Regions from separate parts of the Serratia sp. ID 25-353 genome, predicted to be linked through region 2. Evidence: riboswitches for the same ligand, from Rfam matches in the RefSeq annotation. Region 2 holds a riboswitch; each other region holds the start of a gene.
The links. A riboswitch is a leader RNA that binds a small molecule or an ion and turns the genes downstream of it on or off. The one in region 2 is predicted to bind thiamine pyrophosphate.
Positions count from the first base shown of each region.

Region 1: it holds a riboswitch for thiamine pyrophosphate, as region 2 does, so the genes downstream of both, thiB (thiamine ABC transporter substrate binding subunit) here and thiC (phosphomethylpyrimidine synthase ThiC) in region 2, are expected to answer to the same signal.
Region 3: it holds a riboswitch for thiamine pyrophosphate, as region 2 does, so the genes downstream of both, ACYF6X_RS04605 (TenA family protein) here and thiC (phosphomethylpyrimidine synthase ThiC) in region 2, are expected to answer to the same signal.

Region 1 covers NZ_CM139236.1:3,492,754-3,500,501, forward strand. Annotated here, with positions in the region: gene ACYF6X_RS16915 (sugar efflux transporter) at 141-1,337, opposite strand; gene sgrT (glucose uptake inhibitor SgrT) at 1,492-1,665, opposite strand; gene sgrR (HTH-type transcriptional regulator SgrR) at 1,756-3,417, shown strand; TPP riboswitch at 3,455-3,573, shown strand; gene thiB (thiamine ABC transporter substrate binding subunit) at 3,631-4,617, shown strand; gene thiP (thiamine/thiamine pyrophosphate ABC transporter permease ThiP) at 4,593-6,200, shown strand; gene thiQ (thiamine ABC transporter ATP-binding protein ThiQ) at 6,187-6,891, shown strand; gene ivbL (ilvB operon leader peptide IvbL) at 6,980-7,093, shown strand; gene ilvB (acetolactate synthase large subunit) at 7,205-7,748, shown strand, end outside.
Region 2 covers NZ_CM139236.1:3,931,159-3,938,906, reverse strand. Annotated here, with positions in the region: gene ACYF6X_RS18995 (HesA/MoeB/ThiF family protein) at 1-318, opposite strand, end outside; gene thiE (thiamine phosphate synthase) at 311-961, opposite strand; gene thiC (phosphomethylpyrimidine synthase ThiC) at 954-2,897, opposite strand; TPP riboswitch at 3,012-3,136, opposite strand; gene ACYF6X_RS18980 (Rsd/AlgQ family anti-sigma factor) at 3,176-3,679, opposite strand; gene nudC (NAD(+) diphosphatase) at 3,781-4,548, shown strand; gene hemE (uroporphyrinogen decarboxylase) at 4,587-5,651, shown strand; gene nfi (deoxyribonuclease V) at 5,661-6,347, shown strand; gene ACYF6X_RS18960 (YjaG family protein) at 6,396-6,986, shown strand; gene hupA (nucleoid-associated protein HU-alpha) at 7,176-7,448, shown strand; gene ACYF6X_RS18950 (DUF1481 domain-containing protein) at 7,485-7,748, shown strand, end outside.
Region 3 covers NZ_CM139236.1:971,404-979,151, reverse strand. Annotated here, with positions in the region: gene gap (type I glyceraldehyde-3-phosphate dehydrogenase) at 1-795, opposite strand, end outside; gene ACYF6X_RS04620 (GlxA family transcriptional regulator) at 873-1,847, opposite strand; gene ACYF6X_RS04615 (SDR family NAD(P)-dependent oxidoreductase) at 1,974-2,708, opposite strand; gene ACYF6X_RS04610 (LLM class flavin-dependent oxidoreductase) at 2,722-3,744, opposite strand; TPP riboswitch at 3,895-3,997, shown strand; gene ACYF6X_RS04605 (TenA family protein) at 4,060-4,743, shown strand; gene ACYF6X_RS04600 (ABC transporter ATP-binding protein) at 4,740-5,480, shown strand; gene ACYF6X_RS04595 (ABC transporter permease) at 5,477-6,244, shown strand; gene ACYF6X_RS04590 (ABC transporter substrate-binding protein) at 6,280-7,215, shown strand; gene ACYF6X_RS04585 (transporter substrate-binding domain-containing protein) at 7,216-7,748, opposite strand, start outside.

The DNA of each region.
Region 1 (7,748 bases), 440 kb from region 2:
TTCCCACTGTTCTAAACGACAAGGCGGCATCTCAATAGCGAGACGGGCGTGAACGCAACGATCGCGCTCCATATGCCTTCAGCTTGGGCGTCCGCTTCTGCCTTCTCAATGACTTGCATCAAGAATGCCGTCGTTTGACCTCACACTTCACGCACTTTGGCGCTCATCCCGAGCGCCGCCAGCGCCAGCAGCACCGCCATCCAATATACCGAACCATGACCGAAATTTTCCACCAGCGCGCCCTGCAGCACCCCGGCCAGGATCACCCCGGTAGAGATGCTGTTGGTGAACAAGGTGGTGGCGGCGCCCGGTCGGCCCGGCATCAAATCCTGAAAATAGAGCATGCCGATACCGGCGACGATGCCGATAAACACCGCGTTGAGCAGCTGCAGCGCAATCAGGGCCGGCTTGGCCGCCAGCACCGTCAGCCCGAGGTAAAACAGCACGCCTGCCGCCACCGCCAGCAGCATCATGTTGCGCTTGCCGAAACGTTTGACGTAATAACCGGCCAGCAGCATCGCCGGGATCTCCAGCCCGGCGGCGGTGCCCATCAGCACCCCGGCCAACCCTTCCGGCAGGCCGAGATCGGCGGTGATATACAGCGGCATATCGATGATGTACAGGGTGTTGCAGGTCCACATCAGCATCGAGGCGATGAACAGCAACCGCACGTCGCGATTGCGCCAGGCGCTGGCGGGCGCGATCGGCGCAGACACCCCACTCTGCAGCCCCTCATTTCCCGCCGCGCGCGGCACCGAAGGCAGCATAAATCCCACCAGCAGCACGCAAAGCGCGAAGGTGGCGGCGGCGATCAGGAACATCACGGTAAAGCCGTAGTTCAGCGCCAACGCAAACGACAGCGGCGGGCCAATCACCCAGGCCAGCGAAAGCTGGGCGCGCATCACCGAGCTGAACATCACCACTTCACGCGCCTCGCGGTCGGCATATTCCCGCGCCAGCGCGAAAATCTGCGGCATGGCGGTGTTGGCAACGGCGGACATCAGCACCCCGGCGGTGATCAGCGTCAGGTAGTCGCGATTAAAGGCGAACAGCAGGCAGTTGCCGACCGCCATCAGGCAGCACAGCAAGATCAGCCTGCGCCGATCGCCGCGGGTGTCGGAGCGCTTGGCCAGCAGGAAACTGACGACGATGCCGGCCACCGCGTTGGCGGTGTAAAACAGCCCGACCCACAGCGGCCGCACCTTGACCTCGGTGGTCAGAAACAGGCTGAGCGTCGGCGTCAGCAACGCGCCGGCGATGCCGGAGAGGAAAGCGATCAGCAGGAATGCGGCAAAGATGGGGTTAATGCGCAGTGACAACCGGCTCAGGCGTTGCATATCGTCTTCCCTGACCTCAAAGCAGAAGAAAGAACCTTAGGCCACGGCGAGAAAAATGCAAGCGCATCGCCATGACCACGCATAAAAAAACCAGTGGGTCGCCCCACTGGCTGGTGAAACAGCACCATTACTCAGAAATTGGTTGCCGCGGCCCCTACAGGTGCTCGCGATACTGCTTATCGGTCATCTCTTTAATGTCCCATTGTGTCAGGTGCGCCAGCATCGCCAGCCGCGCCTGTTCGGGCACCACGCTCAGCCAGTCGGCGCGCTGGCGGCGCACCGCACTGAAGTAGCGCTGATAGAACTGTCTGGATAAGAAAGCTTTCATGATTACGCCCTCCCCTTTCATTGATGAAAATTATCGGCGTAATATAGGGAAAAAAAAATTGACGAGTTGAGGCAGGAGCGTTCCTCTTTTATGTCCACGTCCCGATTGCAGCAGCAGTTCATCCGTCTGTGGCAGCGCTGCCACGGTGAAACCACCGACACTACGCTGCAGGCGCTGGCGGAGGTGCTCAGCTGCTCGCGCCGCCACGTGCGCTCCCTGCTGAGCGCCATGCAGCGGGAAGGCTGGCTCACCTGGCAGGCGGAGTCGGGGCGCGGCAAGCGCTCGCGGTTAACCTTCCACTACACCGGCCTGGCGCTGCAGCAACAACGGGCCGAGGAGCTGCTGGAACAGGACCGCATCGATCAGTTGGTGCAGCTGGTGGGCGACAAAAACGTGGTGCGCCAGATGCTGCTGTCGCAGCTGGGCCGCAGCTTCCGCCAGGGGAAACACATCCTGCGGGTGCTCTACTACCGGCAGCTGTACAACCTGCTGCCCGGCTCGGCGCTGCGGCGTTCGGAGACCCATTTGGCGCGCCAGATCTTCAACGGCCTGACGCGCATAAATGAGGAAAACGGGGAACTGGAGTCCGATCTGTCTCACCATTGGCAGGCGCTGACCCCGCTGCACTGGCGGTTTTACCTGCGCCCGGCGATCCATTTTCATCATGGCCGCGAGCTGGAGATGGCGGACGTCATCACTTCCCTCTCGCGTCTGACCTCGCAACCGCTGTTCTCGCATATCGAGAGCGTCACCTCGCCGACGCCGTTCGTTATCGACGTGCAGCTGCGCAGCCCCGACCACTGGCTGCCCTGGCTGCTGGGCAGCGTGCAGGCCATGATCCTGCCGCGCGAATGGCGTGAACTGCCGGATTTCGCCCGCCATCCGGTCGGCACCGGCCCCTACCGCATGGTGCGCAACCATCCCAGCCAGATGAAGATCCACGCCTTCGACGACTATTTTGGCTACCGGGCGCTGATCGACGAGGTGAACATCTGGGTGCTGCCGGAGTTTTCCGAAGAGCTGGTGCACTCCGGCGTGCAGCTGCAGGGCGATGAAACCGGCAACAGCGAGCTGGAAAGCCGGCTGGAAGAGGGTTGCTATTTCCTGCTGTTCGATCAGCGTTCACCGCTGGCCGTCGACCCCGCCATTCGCAGTTGGCTGTGCGAATTGATCAACCCCATTTCGCTGCTGAGCCACGCCGGGCCGCTCTACCAGCGCTATTGGTCGCCGGCGTACGGCCTGCTGCCGCGCTGGCACCACAACCGCACGCTGGCGCAGCAGCCCAAGCCCGCGGGCCTGACCGAACTGACGATGACCCACTTCAATGAACATTCGGAGTTTCACGCCATTCGCCAGGCGATCGAACCGCTGCTGGCGCAGCACGGCATCCGTCTGATCGTGCAAAGCGTGGATTATGCCACCTGGCACCAGGGCGACGCGCGCAGCGATCTGTGGCTCGGCAGCGCCAACTTCTATCTGCCGCTGGAGTTTTCGCTGTTCGCCACGCTGTACGAACTGCCGCTGATGCAGCATTGCATGAACGAAGATCTGGCGCAGGACGCAGCGCTGTGGCGCGCCAACCGCTTGCCGCTGGCCGAGTTCTGCCAGCGTCTGGTCAGCAACCACCAGCTGCATCCGCTGTTCCACCACTGGCTGCAGCTGCACGGCCAGCGCAGCATGCGCGGCGTGCGGATGAACACCCTCGGCTGGTTCGACTTCAAGTCCGCCTGGTTTGCCCCGCCGGAGGCATAAGCGCCTTTCGCCCGGGTCGGTTAATCTTTACAATAGCGCCGTCTCAACGGGGTGCGGTAAGTCGGGCCACGTGATAAGCCCGATTTTCCGCTGAGAGCACACCCGTCGAACCTGATCCGGTCAATACCGGCGGAGGGATTTGAGCCCAGCGAACCGGCGACGCCGCCTCGCCCCCTCAGATGCCCTTGCCCCCTTATTTTTCAGGAGTGCAACGTGGTCAAAACATTTCTGCCCTGCTTATTGCTGCTGTGTGCCGCGCCGGTGTTGGCCAAGCCGACGCTGACGGTTTACACCTACGATTCCTTCGCCGCCGACTGGGGCCCAGGCCCGGCGGTGAAAAAAGTCTTTGAAGCCGAGTGCGACTGTGAACTGAAGTTCGTCGCGCTGGAAGACGGCGTCTCGCTGCTGAACCGCCTACGCATGGAAGGCAAGAACAGCGCCGCCGACGTGGTGCTGGGGTTGGACAACAACCTGTTGCAGGCGGCGCAGCAAACCGGCCTGTTCGCGCCGAGCGGCGTCGACACCGCCAAACTGACGGTGCCGGGCGGCTGGCAGGACGCGACCTTCGTGCCATACGACTACGGGTACTTCGCCTTCGTCTACAACAAAGAAAAACTGAAGAACCCGCCAAAAAGCCTGCAGGAGCTGGTCAGCGGCGATCGCAACTGGAAAGTGATCTACGAAGATCCGCGCACCAGCACGCCGGGCCTCGGCCTGCTGCTGTGGATGCAAAAAGTGTATGGCGACAAGGCGCCGGCCGCCTGGCAGCAACTGGCGAAGAAAACCGTCACCGTCACCAAAGGCTGGAGCGAAGCCTACGGCCTGTTCCTGAAGGGCGAAGGCGATCTGGTGCTCAGCTACACCACCTCTCCGGCCTATCACCTGATCGAAGAGAAAAAAGATCTCTACGCCGCCGCCACGTTCAGCGAAGGGCACTACCTGCAGGTGGAAGTGGCGGGCAAGCTGAAGGCCGCCAAACAGCCTGAGCTGGCGGAGCGTTTCATGCAGTTCATGGTGACACCGGCGTTCCAAAACGCCATCCCGACCGGCAACTGGATGTACCCGGTGATCAACACCCCACTGCCCGTCGGCTTTGAGCAGATGAACGTGCCGCAGACCGCGCTGCAATACAGCGCCGAAGAGGTGGCCAAACAACGCGGCGGTTGGATCCGGGCATGGCAAACCGCCGTCAGCCGCTGATCCCCCGCTGGCTCTGGCCGGGGCTGTTGGCCGCCGGCGTGATCCTGCTGGTCGCCGCGCTGGCGATGGGCTCGCTGTGGCGTCACGCGCCGGACAGCGACTGGCGCGGCCTGTGGCAGGACAGCTACCTTTGGCACGTGGTGCGCTTCACCTTTTGGCAGGCGCTGCTGTCGGCGCTGATTTCGGTGCTGCCCGCCGTTCTGCTGGCGCGCGCGCTCTATCGCCGCCGCTTCCCCGGCCGGCAGCTGCTGCTGCGGCTGTGCGCCATGACGCTGGTGCTGCCGGTGCTGGTGGCGGTGTTCGGCCTGCTCAGCGTCTATGGGCGCCAAGGCTGGCTGGCGACGCTGTGCGGCTGGCTGGGCATCGAATATGGCTTCTCGCCCTACGGTCTGCAGGGCATTCTGCTGGCGCACCTGTTCTTTAACCTGCCGCTGGCCACCCGCCTGTTGCTGCAGGCGCTGGAGAATATCCCGGTGGAGCAGCGCCAGCTGGCCGCCCAGCTGGGCATGAATGGCTGGCAGCAGTTCCGCTTCGTCGAATGGCCGGCGCTGCGCCGCCAGATCCTGCCGAGCGGCGCATTGATCTTCATGCTGTGCTTCGCCAGCTTCGCCACCGTGCTGTCGCTGGGCGGCGGGCCGCAGGCTACCACCATCGAACTGGCGATCTATCAGGCGCTGAGTTACGACTACGATCTGGGTCGCGCCGCCATGCTGGCGCTGATCCAGTTAAGCTGTTGTCTGGGGCTGGTGTTGATCAGTCAGCGCCTGAGCCAGGTATTGCCGGTGGGGCATACCCACGCCCAGCGCTGGCGCAATCCGGAAGACAGCCTGTGGCGACGCGTCGGCGATTTTCTGCTGATCGCCGCCGCGCTGTTGCTGCTGCTGCCGCCTCTGCTGGCGGTGATCGCCGACGGCGCCAATCAGGCCGTCGTCAGCGTGCTGCGCCAGCCGGTGCTGTGGCAGGCGCTGTTCACGTCGCTGCGCATCGCCCTCGGCGCCGGGCTGTTGTGCGTGGCGCTCACGATGCTGCTGCTGTGGAGCAGCCGCGAGCTGAAGCTGCGGCAGCACCTGCGCGGCGGCCAGGCGCTGGAGCTGAGCGGCATGGTGATCCTGGCGATGCCGGGCATCGTGCTGGCCACCGGCTTCTTCCTGCTGCTGAGCGATACGATCGGGCTGCCGCAGTCGCCCTATGCGCTGGTGATCCTCACCAATGCGCTGATGGCGGTGCCCTATGCGCTGAAGGTATTGGAGAACCCGATGCGCGACCTCGCCGAACGTTACAACCCGCTGTGCCTGTCGCTGGATATCCACGGCTGGCAACGGCTGCGGCTGATCGAACTGCGCGCGCTGCGCCGCCCGCTGGCGCAGGCGCTGGCCTTCGCCTGCGTGCTGTCGATCGGCGATTTCGGCGTGGTCGCCTTGTTTGGCAACGAGCATTTCCGTACCCTGCCTTTTTACCTGTATCAGCAGATTGGCGCCTACCGCAGCAACGACGGGGCGGTGACCGCGCTGCTGTTGCTGCTGTTGTGTTTCCTGCTGTTTACCCTGATCGAACGCTTACCGGGGCGCCATGCTGACGCTTGAAAAACTGACCTATCTGTACGAACACCTGCCGATGCGCTTTGATCTGCGCATCCAGCCGGGCGAGCGCGTCGCGGTGCTCGGCCCCAGCGGCGCCGGTAAAAGCACCCTGCTGAGTTTGATCGCCGGTTTTCTGCCGGCGGCCAGCGGCCGGCTGCTGCTGAACGATGAAGACCACACCGCCACGCCGCCGGCCAAACGGCCGGTGTCGATGCTGTTTCAGGAGAACAACCTGTTCGCGCACCTGACGGTGGCGCAGAACATCGGGCTGGGGTTAGATCCCGGTCTGCGCCTGACTGAACAGCAGCGCCAACAGCGGGCGCATATCGCCCGTCAGGTCGGCCTGGAGGAGCACCTGGAGCGCCTGCCGTCGCAACTTTCCGGCGGCCAGCGCCAGCGCGCCGCGCTGGCGCGCTGTTTGATTCGCCAACGGCCGATCCTGTTGCTCGACGAGCCCTTCTCGGCGCTCGATCCGGCGCTGCGCAACGAGATGCTGCAGCTGCTGCAGACGGTGTGCGAACAGCGCAACCTGACGCTGCTGATGGTGTCGCACAACCTCGACGACGCCGCGCGCATCGCGCCGCGCACGCTGCTGGTGGTCGACGGCCGCATCTACTACGACGGCCCGACGCAGGCCCTGCTGGACGGCAGCGCGCCCGAAGCGCGCGTGCTGGGCATCTTGGGTAAAGCGTGATCTGACGCGCGTTTTTTATGCTGCGCCAATAAACCTGTTGTGCGAATTTTGCGCCTGTGCTTTTATAAAAACCTGACTTTTTTTACTGATGATAAGGTTCCCTGTGATCGCATCCTCGCTGACTTCGACCCTACTAGTTACCGCGCTACCAGCCGCGGTGGTCGTCGTGCGTGTGGTGGTGGTCGTCGGCAATGCGCCGTAGGGTCCGAATCAACGCATCGATTCCCAAACCCCGCCGGCGCAAACCGGGCGGGGTTTCTTGTTTTAGCACCCTGCCCAGAAAAGCTCACCGGCCTTGAGAAAGGACAGGAACATGGCAACTTCGGGCACGCCTCAGCCGGGCACCCGCTTCACCGGCGCACAATTGATCGTTCATCTGCTGGAGCGGCAGGGCATCACCACCGTCGCCGGCATCCCCGGCGGCGCGGCACTGCCGCTGTATGACGCGCTGAGCCAAAGCACCCGCATTCACCACGTGCTGGCGCGCCACGAACAGGGCGCGGGCTTTATGGCGCAGGGCATGGCGCGCGCCAACGGCAAAGCGGCGGTGTGCATCGCCTCCAGCGGACCGGGCGCCACCAACCTGGTCACCGCCATCGCCGACGCCAAGCTCGATTCCATTCCGCTGGTGTGCATCACCGGTCAGGTGCCTTCTTCGATGATCGGCACCGACGCCTTCCAGGAGGTGGACACCTACGGTATTTCCATCCCAATCACCAAGCACAACCATCTGGTACGCGATATTCGCGAATTGCCGCAGGTGATCGTGGACGCATTCCGCATCGCCGAATCCGGCCGCCCCGGCCCGGTCTGGATCGATGTGCCGAAAGACGTGCAGACCGCCACCATCACCCTGG
Region 2 (7,748 bases):
CTGCGCCAGCGGGATGGATTCTACCAACGGGTTCAATGCCTGCAGGTGGCGTTGCGCCAGCGCCGCCTTGCCGGTGGCGGTATCGGCGCTGCGGTAGAGAATTTGCCGCTGCAGGTTGGTGACGTGCAGCTGGTCGTCGTCGGCCAGCAGCAGCGTGCCGACGCCGGCGGCGGCCAGATACAGCGAAGCCGGGGAACCGAGCCCGCCTAAACCGACGATCAGCACCGTGGCGCGCTTGAGTTTCTCCTGGCCTTCCGGGCCGACGTCCTCCAGCAGCAGCTGACGGCTGTAGCGCAGGAATTCCTGATCGTTAAGCATCGTTCGGATCCTCGCCTTCGATCAGCCGCAGCAGCTCGGCCGTCGCCGCGCGCCAGTCCGGCGCCTGGGTGATGGCGCTGACCACCGCCACGCTGCCGACGCCGCACGCCAGCACCGCCGGTACGCGATCGATGCTGATCCCGCCGATCGCTACCGTCGGGTAATCCGCCAAATCGGCGATATGGCGCTTCAACTCCGTCAGCCCCTGTGGCGCCGAAGGCATGTCTTTGGTCTGGGTAGGGAAGATGTGCCCCAGCGCGATGTAGGACGGTTTCACCGCCAGCGCGCGCGCCAGCTCGGCGTCGTCATGGGTGGATACGCCCAGCCGCAGCCCGGCGCGGTGGATGGCCGCCAGATCGGTGGTATCGAGATCTTCCTGGCCCAGATGTACGCCGTAGGCGCCGTGTTTGATCGCCAGCCGCCAGTAGTCGTTGATGAACAGCCGCGCCTGATAACGCTGGCCCAGCGCGATGGCGGCGGCGATATCCTCTTCGACCTGCTCGTCAGGCAGATCCTTGATGCGCAGCTGGATCGTGGTGACGCCGGCCTCCAGTAGGCGAGCGATCCACGCCACGCTGTCGACGACCGGGTAAAGCCCCAGCTTGTGGGGCGTAGCCGGGAAGGGGGTCGTGATATCAGTCATTGCTTGTCTCCTCTTGCAGGGTGCCGGCGCTGTGATACAGCTCGCTGCCGCGGGCGCGGAACTCGGCGGACATTTTCTCCATGCCGGTCAGCTGTACTTCGATCGGCTTGGCGGCTTCCTGGGCGGCGGCGTAGTCGCGCACCTCCTGCGAAATTTTCATCGAGCAGAATTTCGGCCCGCACATCGAGCAGAAGTGGGCGACCTTGCCGGATTCCTGCGGCAGGGTTTCGTCGTGATAGGCGCGCGCGGTGGCCGGATCGAGCGCCAGATTGAACTGATCTTCCCAGCGGAATTCGAAACGCGCCTTGGACATGGCGTTATCGCGGATCTGCGCGCCCGGATGGCCTTTGGCCAGATCGGCGGCGTGAGCGGCGATCTTGTAGGTGATCAGGCCCTGTTTGACGTCCTCTTTGTTCGGCAGGCCGAGGTGCTCTTTCGGCGTGACGTAACACAGCATGGCGCAGCCGAACCAGCCGATCATTGCCGCGCCGATGCCGGAGGTGAAATGGTCATAGCCCGGGGCGATATCGGTGGTCAGCGGGCCGAGGGTGTAGAACGGCGCTTCGTGGCAGTGTTCCAGCTCTTCGGTCATGTTGCGGCGGATCATCTGCATCGGCACGTGGCCCGGGCCTTCGATCATCACCTGCACGTCGTATTCCCAGGCGATTTTGGTCAGCTCGCCCAGCGTATGCAGCTCGGCGAACTGGGCTTCGTCGTTGGCGTCCTGAATCGAGCCGGGGCGCAGGCCGTCGCCGAGCGACAGCGAAACGTCGTAGGCGGCGCAGATCTCACAGATTTCACGGAAATGCTGATAGAGGAAGTTTTCCTGATGGTGCGACAGACACCATTTGGCCATGATCGAGCCACCGCGCGACACGATGCCGGTCAGGCGTTTGGCGGTCATCGGCACGTAGCGCAGCAGCACGCCGGCGTGGATGGTGAAGTAGTCGACCCCTTGCTCCGCCTGTTCCAGCAGCGTATCGCGGAACATCGCCCAGGTGAGGTTTTCCGCCACGCCGTTGACCTTCTCGAGTGCCTGGTAGATCGGCACGGTGCCGATGGGCACCGGGCTGTTGCGCAGGATCCACTCGCGGGTTTCGTGAATATAGCGACCGGTGGAGAGATCCATCACGGTGTCCGCGCCCCAGCGGGTGGACCACACCAGCTTCTCCACCTCTTCTTCGATCGACGACGTGACCGCCGAGTTGCCGATATTGGCGTTCACCTTCACCAGGAAATTGCGGCCGATGATCATCGGCTCCGCCTCCGGATGGTTGATGTTGGCGGGAATGATGGCGCGGCCGGCGGCCACTTCCTGACGCACGAACTCCGGCGTGATGTTGTCCGGCAGGTTGGCGCCCCAGCTCTGGCCCGGATGCTGGTGGCGCAATACCTCGCCGCGAATGCGCTCGCGCCCCATGTTTTCACGGATGGCGATGAACTCCATCTCCGGGGTGACGATACCGGCGCGGGCATAGTGCAGCTGGGTCACGCACTTGCCCGGCAGCGCCCTGCGCGGCAGCGGCAGATGCTCGAAGCGCAGGTGATCCAGCCCCTCGTCCGCCAGCCGCTGTTGGGTGAAGCCGGAGCTGGCGCCGCTGAGGGTGGCGGTATCGCCGCGCGCGTCGATCCAGTCGGCGCGCAGCTTGGCCAGGCCGGCGTGTACGTCGAGCTCGGCCTGCGGATCGCCGTAGGGGCCGGCGGTGTCATACACCGGGATCGCCTCGTTGGGTTCATACTGCGGGTGGTCTTTGCTGCCGCCAAGCAGGGTCGGGCTGAGCTGAATTTCGCGCATCGGCACCTGGATATCGCTGCGCGAGCCTTGCAGATAGATGCGGCGTGAGTTCGGGAAAGCCATGCCTTGCAGGGTGTCGATAAACTGCTGGGCGGCTTCGCGTTGCGCTTTACGGGCGCGCGGTGGATTAACGTTAGACATAGCAAGTTCCTACCAGTGTGTTGGGTTGGGAAAGTTGCTTGTCTGGAGCTCGGAGGGAGTAATGATGGTGGCCGATCAGGCAGGGCGCCCACAAGGGGAAGGCCGTGCCTGTGGCGATAGATTACTCTTGTTCCCTTCGCGGGTATTAACCCGATCAGGTTCCGCGGATCCCGAATTAACGGTCTCAGCCTGGCTGATTCGATGAACAAATCAGGCGCTAGGCACTCCGACAAGATGCCCCCCAGTATAGGAGGGATAAGAAAAAAAACTATAAAATTTTAACGCGCCGGATCCAGCGTCTGGTCCGGCAGCGGTTGCTGTGCGGCTTCCGCCTCCAACTGGATCAGCTTATCTTCCAGCGCAAAGCGCGCCGCCAGCGTTTCGCCGATATCCGACAAGGCCTGGTGGAATTCCAGACAAACCTCCTGATCGATATCCACTTCGGTATAGCGATCGTGGAACGCCATGATCTGTTCGGTATTGGCCCACAGCTTGGGGTAGATGTTCACCGCCAGCGACATTTTCGGACTGGCTGCGCCTTCCACTTGTTTGATAATTCTGTCATAGATATGAAAATGCCCTGCGGAGAGGTAATCCACCAGGTTGTGGCAAAAGTTCTCCAGCGCTTTTTCATTCAGCGGCGTATGCTTTTCTTTATTCGGTTTGAGGCCTACCAGCGTGCAGTAGGCGACCAGCAACTGTTTGCGGGCCTGAAGCCATTGATCAACTAATTCATTACTACCGCCAACGCGCTGAGTCAGCCTTTCCAAACGGTTGAGCATGTTTGACTCCGTGTAAGTAATAAAAGTAACCGGTAAGTTATTAAAATATAACAAAGCCGATTCGTAGAGTGCCAGTGAAGCTGAGGTTGTGCAACAACGATATGGAACTTGCATTAACGGGCAATGAAAACGGCTGGTGGATTGTCAGCCATGAAAGCAAACTTTGGTTACCGAACGGTGAATTGCCGTCGGGGACTGCCGCCGCTCTTGGGCTGCGGGGCCACATGGCGCGCACCATCGGTGAATGGGAGGGCGCGCCGGTCTGGCTGGTGCGCCAGGCGATGCCGCGGGAGATGGGCTCGGTGCGTCAGCTGTTGGATCAGGATCGCGGTCTGTTCCAGCTTGCCGGGCGCGGCGTGCAGCTGGCGGATTTCTACCGTTCCCATCGCTACTGCGGCTACTGCGGCCATGAGATGCACCTCAGTCGCTCCGAAAGCGCCTGCCTGTGCGGCCACTGCAAAGAGCGGTACTATCCGCAGATTGCACCCTGCGTAATCGTCGCCATTCGGCGCGAGGATCAGATCCTGCTGGCGCAACACGTGCGTCATCGCGGTGGCATCCACACGGTGCTGGCCGGCTTCGTCGAAGTGGGCGAAACGCTGGAACAGGCGGTGGCGCGTGAAGTGATGGAAGAGAGCAATATCGAAATCAAGAACCTGCGCTACGTCACTTCACAACCCTGGCCGTTCCCGCACTCGCTGATGATGGCCTTTATGGCCGATTACCATCAGGGTGACATTCGTCACGATCCCAAGGAGCTGCTCAACGCCGGCTGGTATCGCTACGACCAATTGCCGCTGTTGCCGCCGCCCGGCACCGTGGCGCGCCGGTTGATTGAGGACACCGTGGCGCTGTGCCGGGCAGAATAATGTACAATGGCCGGCAGATTATTAAGGGAGCCCCATAAATGACTGAGTTGAAGAACGATCGCTACCTGCGCGCGCTGTTGCGCCAGCCGGTGGATGTGACCCCCGTATGGATGATGCGCCAGGCCGGTCGTTATTTACCGGAGTACAAGGCGACCCGCGCCCAGGCCGGTGATTTCATGTCGCTGTGCAAGAACGCGGAGCTGGCCTGCGAGGTCACGCTGCAGCCGCTGCGCCGCTATGCGCTGGACGCCGCCATCCTGTTCTCCGACATTCTCACCATTCCCGACGCCATGGGGCTCGGCCTGTACTTTGAAGCCGGCGAAGGCCCGCGTTTCAGCTCTCCCGTTACCTGCCGCGCCGACGTCGATAGGCTGCCGGTGTTCGATCCGGAAGTGGAGCTGGGCTATGTGATGAACGCAGTGCGCACCATTCGCCGCGAGCTGAAGGGCGAAGTGCCGCTGATCGGCTTCTCCGGCAGCCCGTGGACGCTGGCGACTTATATGGTCGAAGGCGGCAGCAGCAAGGCCTTCACCAAGCTGAAGAAGATGATGTATGCCGAACCGGCCACGCTGCACCTGTTGCTGGACAAGCTGGCGGACAGCGTGATCCTGTACCTCAATGCCCAGATCAAAGCCGGTGCGCAGTCGGTGATGGTGTTCGACACCTGGGGCGGCGTGCTGACCGGGCGCGATTACCGCGAGTTCTCTTTGCACTACATGCACAAGATCGTCGACGGGCTGCTGCGTGAAAACGACGGCCGCCGCGTGCCGGTGACGCTGTTCACCAAAGGCGGCGGGCAGTGGCTGGAGGCGATGGCCGCCACCGGCTGCGATGCGCTGGGGCTGGATTGGACCACCGACATCGCCGACGCACGTCGGCGCGTGGGCGACAAAGTGGCGCTGCAGGGCAATATGGATCCGTCGATGCTTTATGCCTCCCCGGCGCGCATCGCGGAAGAAGTGGAGACCATTCTGGCCGGTTTCGGCCACGGCAACGGCCATGTGTTCAACCTGGGCCACGGCATCCATCAGGATGTGCCGCCGGAGCACGCCGGCGCCTTCGTCGAGGCGGTACACGCGCACTCGGCAAAATACCACCGTTAAGGATCTGATGTGACCGATATGGCGGCCCTGCGCGCCGAACAGCTGCGGCGCGCGGCTGAAGTCATTCGCTACGACGATCTGCCGGCCGAACCGCCGGCCTTCATCGCCGGCGCCGACGTGGGCTTCGAGCAAGAAGGGGCGGTGACGCGCGCCGCCATCGCCATCCTGCGCTATCCGTCGCTGGAGCTGGTGGAGTATCAGGTGGCGCGCATCGCCACCGTCATGCCCTATATCCCGGGCTTCCTGTCGTTTCGCGAATACCCGGCGCTGTTGGCCGCCTGGGCGCAGCTGCAGCAGAAACCGGGGCTGATCTTCGTCGATGGGCACGGCATTTCGCATCCGCGGCGTCTCGGCGTCGCCAGCCATTTCGGCCTGCTGGTCGATGTGCCGACCATCGGCGTGGCCAAGAAGCGCCTGTGCGGCAAATTTGCGCCGCTGGACGCCGCCGTCGGCGCGCTGACGCCGTTGGAAGACAAGGGTGAACAGCTGGGCTGGGTGTGGCGCAGCAAGGCGCGTTGCAACCCGCTGTTCATCTCTACCGGCCATCGCGTGAGCGCCGACAGCGCGCTGGCGTGGGTGCAACGCTGCATGGCGGGCTACCGTTTACCGGAGCCGACCCGCTGGGCCGACGCCATCGCGTCGCGGCGCCCGGCGTTTCAGCGTTGGTTGCAGCAGCATCCGGAGGTGTCGCCATGAGCGATTTCGGGTACACTGCGCCGCAGATAACGCGTAAGAGAGTAAAGCATGCTACGTAACCCGATTCATTTACGTCTGGAACGGCACGAGGCTTGGCAACATTTGACCTTTATGGCCAGTTTGTGCGAGCGTATGTACCCGAATTACCAGATGTTCTGCAAACAGACCGAGTTCGGCGATCCGGCGGTTTATCGCCGCATTCTGGATTTGGTGTGGGAAACGCTGGTGGTGAAGGACGCCAAGGTCAACTTCGACAGCCAGCTCGAGAAGTTGGAAGAGGCGATTCCGTCGGCGGAAGATTACGATCTTTACGGCGTTTACCCGGCAATTGATGCCTGTATCGCATTAGGGGAACTGATCCATTCGCGGCTCGGCGGGGAGACGCTGGAGCACGCCATCGCCATCAGCGAAACATCGATTCGCACCGTGGCGATGTTGGAAATGACTCAAGCCGGTAAGGAAATGACCGACGAAGAGTTGGGAAGTTTGCCTGCGGTAGAGGAAGAATGGGACATTCAATGGGAAATTTTCCGCCTGTTGGACGCCTGTGAAGAGCGCGATATAGACCTGATCAAGGGGCTGCGATCCGACCTGCGAGAGGCGGGTGTCAGCAACATCGGGATAAATTTAGCGCAATAAGGCAACAAAACGTGATTTAACGCCTGATTTGTCATGCCTTAAGGCTTCACATCCGCACCCTGTCTGGTCTACATTTGGGGGGCGTAAAAAAAGTGGCTATCGGTGCGTGTATGCAGGAGAGTGCTGTCAATCGGCATATCCGTCGCACTCGATGCTTTGCAAACGATAAACACACTGTAAGGATAACTTATGAACAAGACTCAACTGATTGATGTAATCGCGGACAAGGCTGACCTTTCCAAAGCACAAGCTAAACTGGCTCTGGAATCCACCCTGGCTGCTATTACTGAGTCTCTGAAAGAAGGTGATGCAGTACAATTGGTTGGCTTCGGTACTTTCAAAGTAAACCATCGTAGCGAGCGCACTGGCCGCAACCCACAGACTGGCAAAGAAATCAAAATCGCAGCAGCCAACGTGCCTGCGTTCGTTTCTGGCAAAGCACTGAAAGACGCTGTTAAATAAGACCGCGCCTCGGTGAAAAGATTAAACAGAGGGGCGATGGCGCCCCTTTTGTTTACTCGTCGGGTGCTCATGGCCGCCGGCATCGCCCTCGGTCTGAGCGCCTGCAGTTTCCATTCCGATATTCCGAGCTTTACCGCCAGCGGCTTTGTGGCCGATCAGGGCGTGATACGCCTGTGGCGTAAAGACGATGAGCAACATCGCCCGCAGGTGCTGGTCAGCGTCTATAGCCCCTACCGGGGGCCGGGTACCATCACCACGCTGTACACCTATCAGGGCGACGTGCTGCGCCAAATCAAACGT
Region 3 (7,748 bases), 2.1 Mb from region 2:
CGCCGCCGCGCGGAAAGCGGCGTTGATCTCCTCCACCGTCGCCGGGCGTTTCAGCGTCACCGTCAGATCGACGATCGAGACGACCGGCACCGGCACCCGCAGCGAGTAACCGGTCAACCTGCCGTCGAGATCCGGGATCACCTTGCCGAGCGCCTTGGCCGCGCCGCTGGAGTAAGGCACGATCGATTCCGCCGCCGCCCGCGCGCCGCGCAGATCTTTTTCCGGCTGATCGTGCAGCGCCTGGCTGTTGGTATAGGCGTGAGTGGTGTTCATCAGCCCGTATTCGATGCCGAAGGCCTGATGCAGCACCTGCGCGGCGGGCGCCAGCCCGTTGGTGGTGCAGCTGCCGTTGCTGACCACGTTATGCAGCGCCGGATCGTAGAGCTGGTCGTTAACGCCCATGACGATGGTGATGTCGTCGTTCTTGGCCGGCGCCGAGATAATCACCCGCTTGGCGCCGCCGTGCGTGATGTGCACTTCCGCCTTGGCTTTATCGGTAAAGAAGCCCGTCGCTTCGATCACCACGTCCACGCCCACGCTGCTCCAGGGGATCTCGGCGGGATCGCGCTGCGAAAACACCTGGATCGGCCGGCCGTCCAGCAACAGCTGGTTGTCGCCGGCTTCCACCCTGGCCGCCAGCGTGCCGGAAAGCGTGTCGTATTTCAGCAGGTGCGCCAGCGTTTTGCTGTCCGTCAGATCGTTGATCGCCACCACTTCAAAATCGCTGCGCCCCAGCGCCGCGCGCAGCACGTTGCGCCCGATCCTGCCGAAGCCGTTAATGCCTACTTTCACCATGATGCTCTCCTCGTTTTGGGCTTTGCCTCAAATCTAGCCTTGCCCCGAGGCGGCGTAAATGACGTTTACCGATCAATTTACGCCAAATTGCGCGCGTGGAAGCGTTCGCGGTATTCGCTCGGGGTCAGCTGCAGTTTGCGCTCAAACACCCGCCGCAGGTTAAGGCCGTTGCCGAAGCCGGTGGCCAGCGCGATCTGTTCGATGCCCTCCGCACTCTGCTCGAGGCGCTGCCTGGCGGTATGCAACCGCCCTTCTTCGACGAATTTGGCGGGAGAAATGCCCGTCTCACGGCTGAATACGCGGGTAAAGTTGCGCGGGCTCATCGCCACGCGTTCGGCCAACCGATCGACGCTGAGATCGTCGGCGAGGTTTTCCAGGATCCAGGACTGCAGGTCGCGGATCGGGCCCGGCGATTTGGCCTGGTTGAGCGGGTAGCGGCTGAACTGCGCCTGTCCGCCGGGGCGACGCAGAAACATCACCAGATCCTGCGCCACTTCGCGCGCCTGCACGAAGCCGTAGTCGTCCTCCACCAATGCCAGCGTCAGGTCGAAGCCTGAGCTGACGCCGCCGGAGGTCCAAATCGGCCCATCCTGCACGTAGATCGGGCCGTTCTCGACCTGCACCCGCGGGAAGCGCGCCTGCAGCGTTTCCGCCAGCCGCCAGTGGGTCGTCGCCCGCCGCCCGTCCAGCAATCCGGCTTCGGCCAGCAGCAGAGCCCCGCCGCAGACCGACGCGATACGGCGCGCCTGTGGCGCGGCGCGGCGCAGCCAATCCGCCACCAGGGCGCCCTCTTCTTCGGTCGCCCCTTTACCGGCGACAATGACGGTATCGCGCGGCAGGGCCGGATCGAGATCCGCCAGGCGATGGTCGGCCAACAGGCTCAGCCCGGACAGGCCGTGTACCACCCGATGGGATTGCGTGGTGGCGACCGCGATCTGATACAGCGGCGCCTCGGCAGGGCTCAGGCGGTTAGCCTGCATCAGGATATCGGCGATGCCCGCCGCCTCGAACAGCATGCCCCCTTCAGGGACGATAATCAGGAATGTATGCATGGCGATAATAAGAAGAACGAGCAAAACAGGTCAGACAGCCACTGTATAAGAAAAGCCTCGCCGGTTCACCCTGCGGGCATAAAAAAGCCCGCCGACAAGCACCGACGGGCCAACAAAGCACTGCCCTCAAGCCTGCGGCAGGCTCACCCCGCCGGCGCGCGCCAACTGCGCCAGCAGCGCCGATTGAAACGCCTCGTCGTGCACCGCGGCGTGGGGATCGAACCGTTGCTGATGGTGCCAATAGCCGCCGGACGCCAGGGCCTGCGGCTCATCGCTGGTCACCAACCACGCCTGCGTCACATGCCCCAGCGCCAGATCGTCGGGCGCATCCGCGCCGCCCATTTTGGTCGGCACCCAGCCGGGATCGACCGCGCTGCTGATCACGTCAGGCCACAGGCGCGCCACAGCGGCGGCCAGCGCGGTGACGAACAGCTTGCTGTCCGAATAGGAGCCCGCAGCGCCGCCGAGCCAGTCTACGCCGTTCAGTTCCGGCGCTCCGTCAAAGTGCATGCTGCTGCTCAGGTAGACGATGCGCTTGGGGCGCTCGATCAGGGCCGTCAGCAGGTAGGGCGCAACGACGTTCACCGGCATCACCTGCGGCCCGGTAAACATACCGGCGTTGTGGATCACCGCGTCCGGGCGGCCAAGGCGATTGACCTGCTCGGCAAGCTGCCGGATCTGCTGCACATCGGACAGATCGCCAATCGCCGCCTGCGCACCGCGATCCAGCAGATCGCGCACCGCGTCCAGACGGCCGGGCTCACGCGCATGCAAAATCACCTGATGCCCTTCGTCCAACAGCGTTTGCGCGGCGGCGCGGCCCAGCCCGTCTACCGAGCCGGTAATGAAAATGCGTGACATGCCATTCCTCCGTTTAGCGCCAGCCGAGCGCCGGCGCGACATGGGTTAAAATCGATTCGATGACGTGGGCGTTGTAATCCACGCCCAGCTGGTTAGGTACGGTCAGCAGCAGCGTATCCGCTTCGGCGATGGCCTCGTCCTGCGCCAGCTGCTTGATCAGCACGTCCGGCTCGGCGGCATAGCTGCGGCCGAAGATCGCCCGGGTCTGCGCGTCGATATATCCGAGCTGATCGCCCTCCTTGCCACCGCCGCCGAAGTAGTTGCGATCCCGCTGATCCACCAGCGCGAAGATGCTGCGGCTCACGGAAACCCGCGGCTCATGCGTGTGGCCGGCCTCTTGCCAGGCGGCGCGGTAGGCGCGGATCTGCTTGGCCTGCTGGATGTGGAAGGGTTCGCCGGTCTCGTCGTTCTTGAGCGTCGAGCTTTGCAGGTGCATGCCCAGCTTCGCCGCCCAGACAGCGGTGGCGTTCGAACCGGCGCCCCACCAGATGCGATCGCGCAGCCCGGCGGAAAACGGCTCCGGCCGCAGCAGCCCAGGCGGATTCGGGAACATCGGCTGCGGATTGGGTTCGGCGAACCCTTCGCCGCGCAGCGCTTCCAGGAACACTTCGGTATGGCGGCGGGCCATGTCCGCGTCGGTCTCGCCGTCGGCCGGGGCATAGCCGAAATAGCGCCAGCCGTCGATCACCTGCTCCGGCGAGCCACGGCTGATGCCGAGCTGCAGCCGCCCGCCGGCGATCAGATCCGCCGCGCCGGCGTCTTCCACCATGTACAGCGGGTTTTCATAACGCATGTCGATCACGCCGGTGCCGATCTCGATGCGTTGGGTTTTGGCGCCGATGGCGGCCAGCAGCGGGAACGGCGACCCCAGCTGGCGTGCAAAGTGGTGTACGCGAAAATAGGCGCCGTCCGCCCCCAGATCTTCGGCGGCGACCGCCAGATCGATGGACTGCAGCAGCGCATCCGCTGCGGAACGGGTGCCGGACTGGGCGGAAGGCGACCAGTGGCCAAACGAGAGAAAACCAATCTTTTTCATCGGGAATCGTCCTCAAAGGCAAAATCATCGGCCTACAGTGACAAAAATCGCGCGCTCTGCGCCAGCAAAATCGCCCCCGATCGCACTAAACGAACCGATTGCCGCCGCGCCGCCCGGCGATTGTAATCAAAAAACAAATGTCGTATAACAAGCAGCTCCGAGGGGTGTCCTGTTACGGGCTGAGATGGCGCAAGCCGAACCCTTTGAACCTGATCTGGGTCATGCCAGCGAAGGGACGGTTAGGCAACAACGCTCTCACCCGTTGCCTGTTCATACCCCAGCGTGCCCGGATCTCCACTGACTCAAGGAGGTCCCATGTCCATCACCACCCTGTTCGAAAGCGGTCTTTACGGCCGGTTGCGCCAACATGCCGGCAGCCACTGGCAAGATTACGTCGATCACCCGTTTCTGCAGCAGCTGGCCGCCGGCACCTTGCCCGAACGCGCTTTTCGCCGCTACCTGACCCAGGACTACCTGTTCCTGCTGCACTTCGCCCGCGCCTACGCGCTGCTGGTCAGCAAGCTGCGCACCCTGCCGGAGATGCGCGCCGCCACTGCGTCGCTCAACGGCATCGTCGCCGAACTGCCGCTGCACGTCGCCTACTGCGCCGAATGGGGGCTGAGCGAAGCGCAGATCGCCGCCCAGCCGGAAGCGGCGGAGACCATGAACTACACCCGCTACGTACTGGATATCGGCCATGCCGGCGACGCCCTCGATCTGCTGGCCGGCCTGCTGCCCTGCGTGGCCGGCTATGCCGAAATCGGCCTGCGGCTGCTGCACGATCCCGCCACCCAAATGGAGGGCAATCCTTACGCCTCCTGGATCCGCAACTACGGCGACGCGGGCTATCTGGCCGGCGTGCGTGCCGCCATCGAGCTGCTCGAGACCGTCGGCCACCAGCGCGGCGCACAAGGCCGCCTCACCGAGCTGGCGCAGATTTTCACCACCGCCACCCAGTTGGAATCGGCATTTTGGCAGATGGGGCTGAACGCCTCATGACCTCCCCGCTTCGCCCGCCCGGCATCCAGGTGCGGAATCTCAGCCTGCGTTTCGGTCAGCAAATCGTCTTCGACCGGCTGAGCTTCGACATCGTCGGTGGCAGCTTCGTCGCCCTGCTCGGCGCCAGCGGCGCCGGCAAAACCAGCCTGCTGAAGATCATCGCCGGCCTGGAACGGGCTACCTCGGGCACGGTGACCGGCAGCGACGGCCTGCCGGTCACCGGGCGCATCGCCTACATGGGGCAAAAAGACCTGCTCTACCCGTGGCTGACCGTCGAGGAGAACGTCGCCCTCGGCTCGCGGCTGCGCGGCGAAACGCCGGACCGGGCGTGGGCGGCGCACCTGCTGGAGCGCGTGGGCCTGGCCTCTCATGGCCGCAGCCTGCCTGCCGCGCTGTCCGGCGGCATGCGCCAGCGCGCCGCCATCGCCCGCACGCTCTACGAACGCCAGCCGATCGTGCTGATGGACGAACCCTTTTCCGCACTGGACGCCATTACCCGCGCCGAGATCCAGAGCCTGGCCGCCGAACTGCTGGCGCAAAACACCGTGCTGCTGATCACCCACGATCCGATGGAGGCCTGCCGCCTGAGCCACCGGCTGCTGGTGCTGTCGCCCTGGCCGCTGGGCCTCGACGACACCCACCGCATCAGCGGGCAACCGCCGCGCGCGCCGGATGACGCCGACCTGCTGAGAAGCCAGGCCGAGCTGCTGCAACAGCTGGTGAGGGCCGCGCAATGAATATTGCCAAAGAGCGCGGCTTCACCCGCCTACGGCGCGGGCTGACGGTGTTCGTCGGCCTGCTGCTGCTGTGGTGGCTGGCGGCGCAAAGCGGCATTCCGGCCTTTCTGCTGCCCACGCCGAGCGCGGTGGCGCAGGCGCTGTGGGACGGGCGCGGCTACCTCGCCTGGCACACGCTGGTCACCGCTTCGGAGATCGTCAGCGGGCTGGCGCTGGGCGTGCTGCTCGGCGCGGCGCTGGCGCTGTGCATGATCTTCTCGCCGCGCCTGCAACGCTGGCTGATGCCGCTGGTGCTCACCAGCCAGGCGATACCGGTGTTCGCCCTGGCGCCGCTGCTGGTGCTGTGGTTCGGCTTCGGCATGAGCGCCAAGGTGGCGATGGCGGTGCTGGTGATTTTCTTCCCGGTGGTGTCGGCCTTTTTCGACGGGCTGCGGCGGGTCAACAACGACTATCTCGATCTGGCGCGCACGATGCGCGCTTCCCGCTGGGCGCAGCTGCGGCACGTGCGGCTGATGGCAGCGCTGCCGGCCTTCGGCTCCGGCCTGCGCATGGCCGCCGCCGTCGCGCCGATCGGTGCCATCATCGGCGAATGGGTGGGCTCGGCCGAAGGGCTGGGCTACGTGATGCTGAACGCCAACGCGCGCATGCAGACCGACGTCTGCTTCGCCGCGCTGTTTATTTTGGTGCTGATGACCGTGCTGCTGTGGGCTACGGTGGATGCGCTGCTGCGGCGCCTGATCGCCTGGGCGCCGGAAAACGACTGATGATTGCAACCATAACCAGGGATAAAGGAACGACCATGATCAAACAAACCGTTTGCGGGCTGCTGCTCGGCGCCGCCATCACCGGCCAGGCCGGCGCGGCCGAAAAGCTGACGCTGGTGCTCGACTGGTATATCAACCCCGATCACGCGCCGATTATGGTGGCCGAGCAAATCGGTGCCTTCAAGGCCGAAGGGCTGGACGTCAAGATCGTGCCGCCGTCCGATCCGGCGCTGCCGCCGCGGCTGGTGGCCGCCAAACAGGCCGACCTCGCCATTACCTATCAGCCGCAGCTGCATTTCTTCGCCGATCAGGGCCTGCCGCTGATGCGCGTCGGCACGCTGATCAACACGCCGCTGAATACGGTGATCGCGCTGGATAAAAACATCACGTCGCCGGCGGATCTCAAGGGCAAAACGGTGGGTTACTCGGTCAGCGGCATCGAACAGGCGACGCTGGCCACCATGGTCGAACACGAGCACCTCAAGCCGCAGGACATCAAGCTCATCAACGTCAACTTCCAGCTAACCAGCGCCCTGCTGGCGGGCCAGGTCGATGCGGTGATCGGCGGCTACCGCAACATCGAAGCGCTGGAGCTGAAGCTGCAGGGCAAGACGCCGGTGGTGTTCAACGTCGAAGATTACGGCGTGCCGGCCTACGACGAGCTGATCATCGTCGCCCACCGCGATGCGGTGAACGAACCGAAAATCCGCAAGTTCCTCGCCGCGTTGAAGCAAGGCAGCGACTACCTGCATGCGCACCCGCAGGACACCTGGCTGGCGTTCGCCAAGGCGCACCCGGAGCTGAATACCGAGCTGAACAAACAGGCGTGGCAAGCCAGCCTGCCGCTGTTCGCGCGCGATCCGGCCAAGCTGGATCGCGCCCGCTACCAGGCTTACGAACAGTTCTTGTTCGACAACAAGCTGATCAAGAAAATCACCCCGGTGGAACAGTACGCGGTGGAGCTCGACTGATCACGCCGAGGCGGCCGGCGGCGCCACCGTCACCTCGCCCTGGCCGCTGCGCTGCAAGGCCGCCTTCACCAGCCCGTTGGCTTTGCAGCGCGCGATAAAATCGTTCACGTAGGCGGCGCCCTGCGTTTTTTGCCGCGGCACCGCCATCGCCTGGCGGATAGCGGTGAAATGCCCGTCCAGCACCCGGTAGCCGGGATGGGCGGCCGCGGCGGCCAGCAGCGGTTGACGCACGCCGGCCGCCGCCTCCAGCCCCCGTTCGAAAAACAGCGCGATCGCCTCGGCGGAGGTTGCCGCCCGCACCAGCTGCGCCTGCTGCAGCGTGCGCGATAAAAACAGATCGTACGCCGCCCCCTGGCCGACCGCGATGCGCACCTCCGGCCTGTCGAGCTGCGCCACCTCAAAGTAAGGCGCGTCGTTCGCCACCAGATAGGTTCCCTCGATGATCACGTAGGGCTCGCTGAAGGCGATCTGCGCCGCGCGCACCGGCTCGATGGCCATAAACGCCAGGTTCCAGGCGCCGCTGTCCAGGTCGG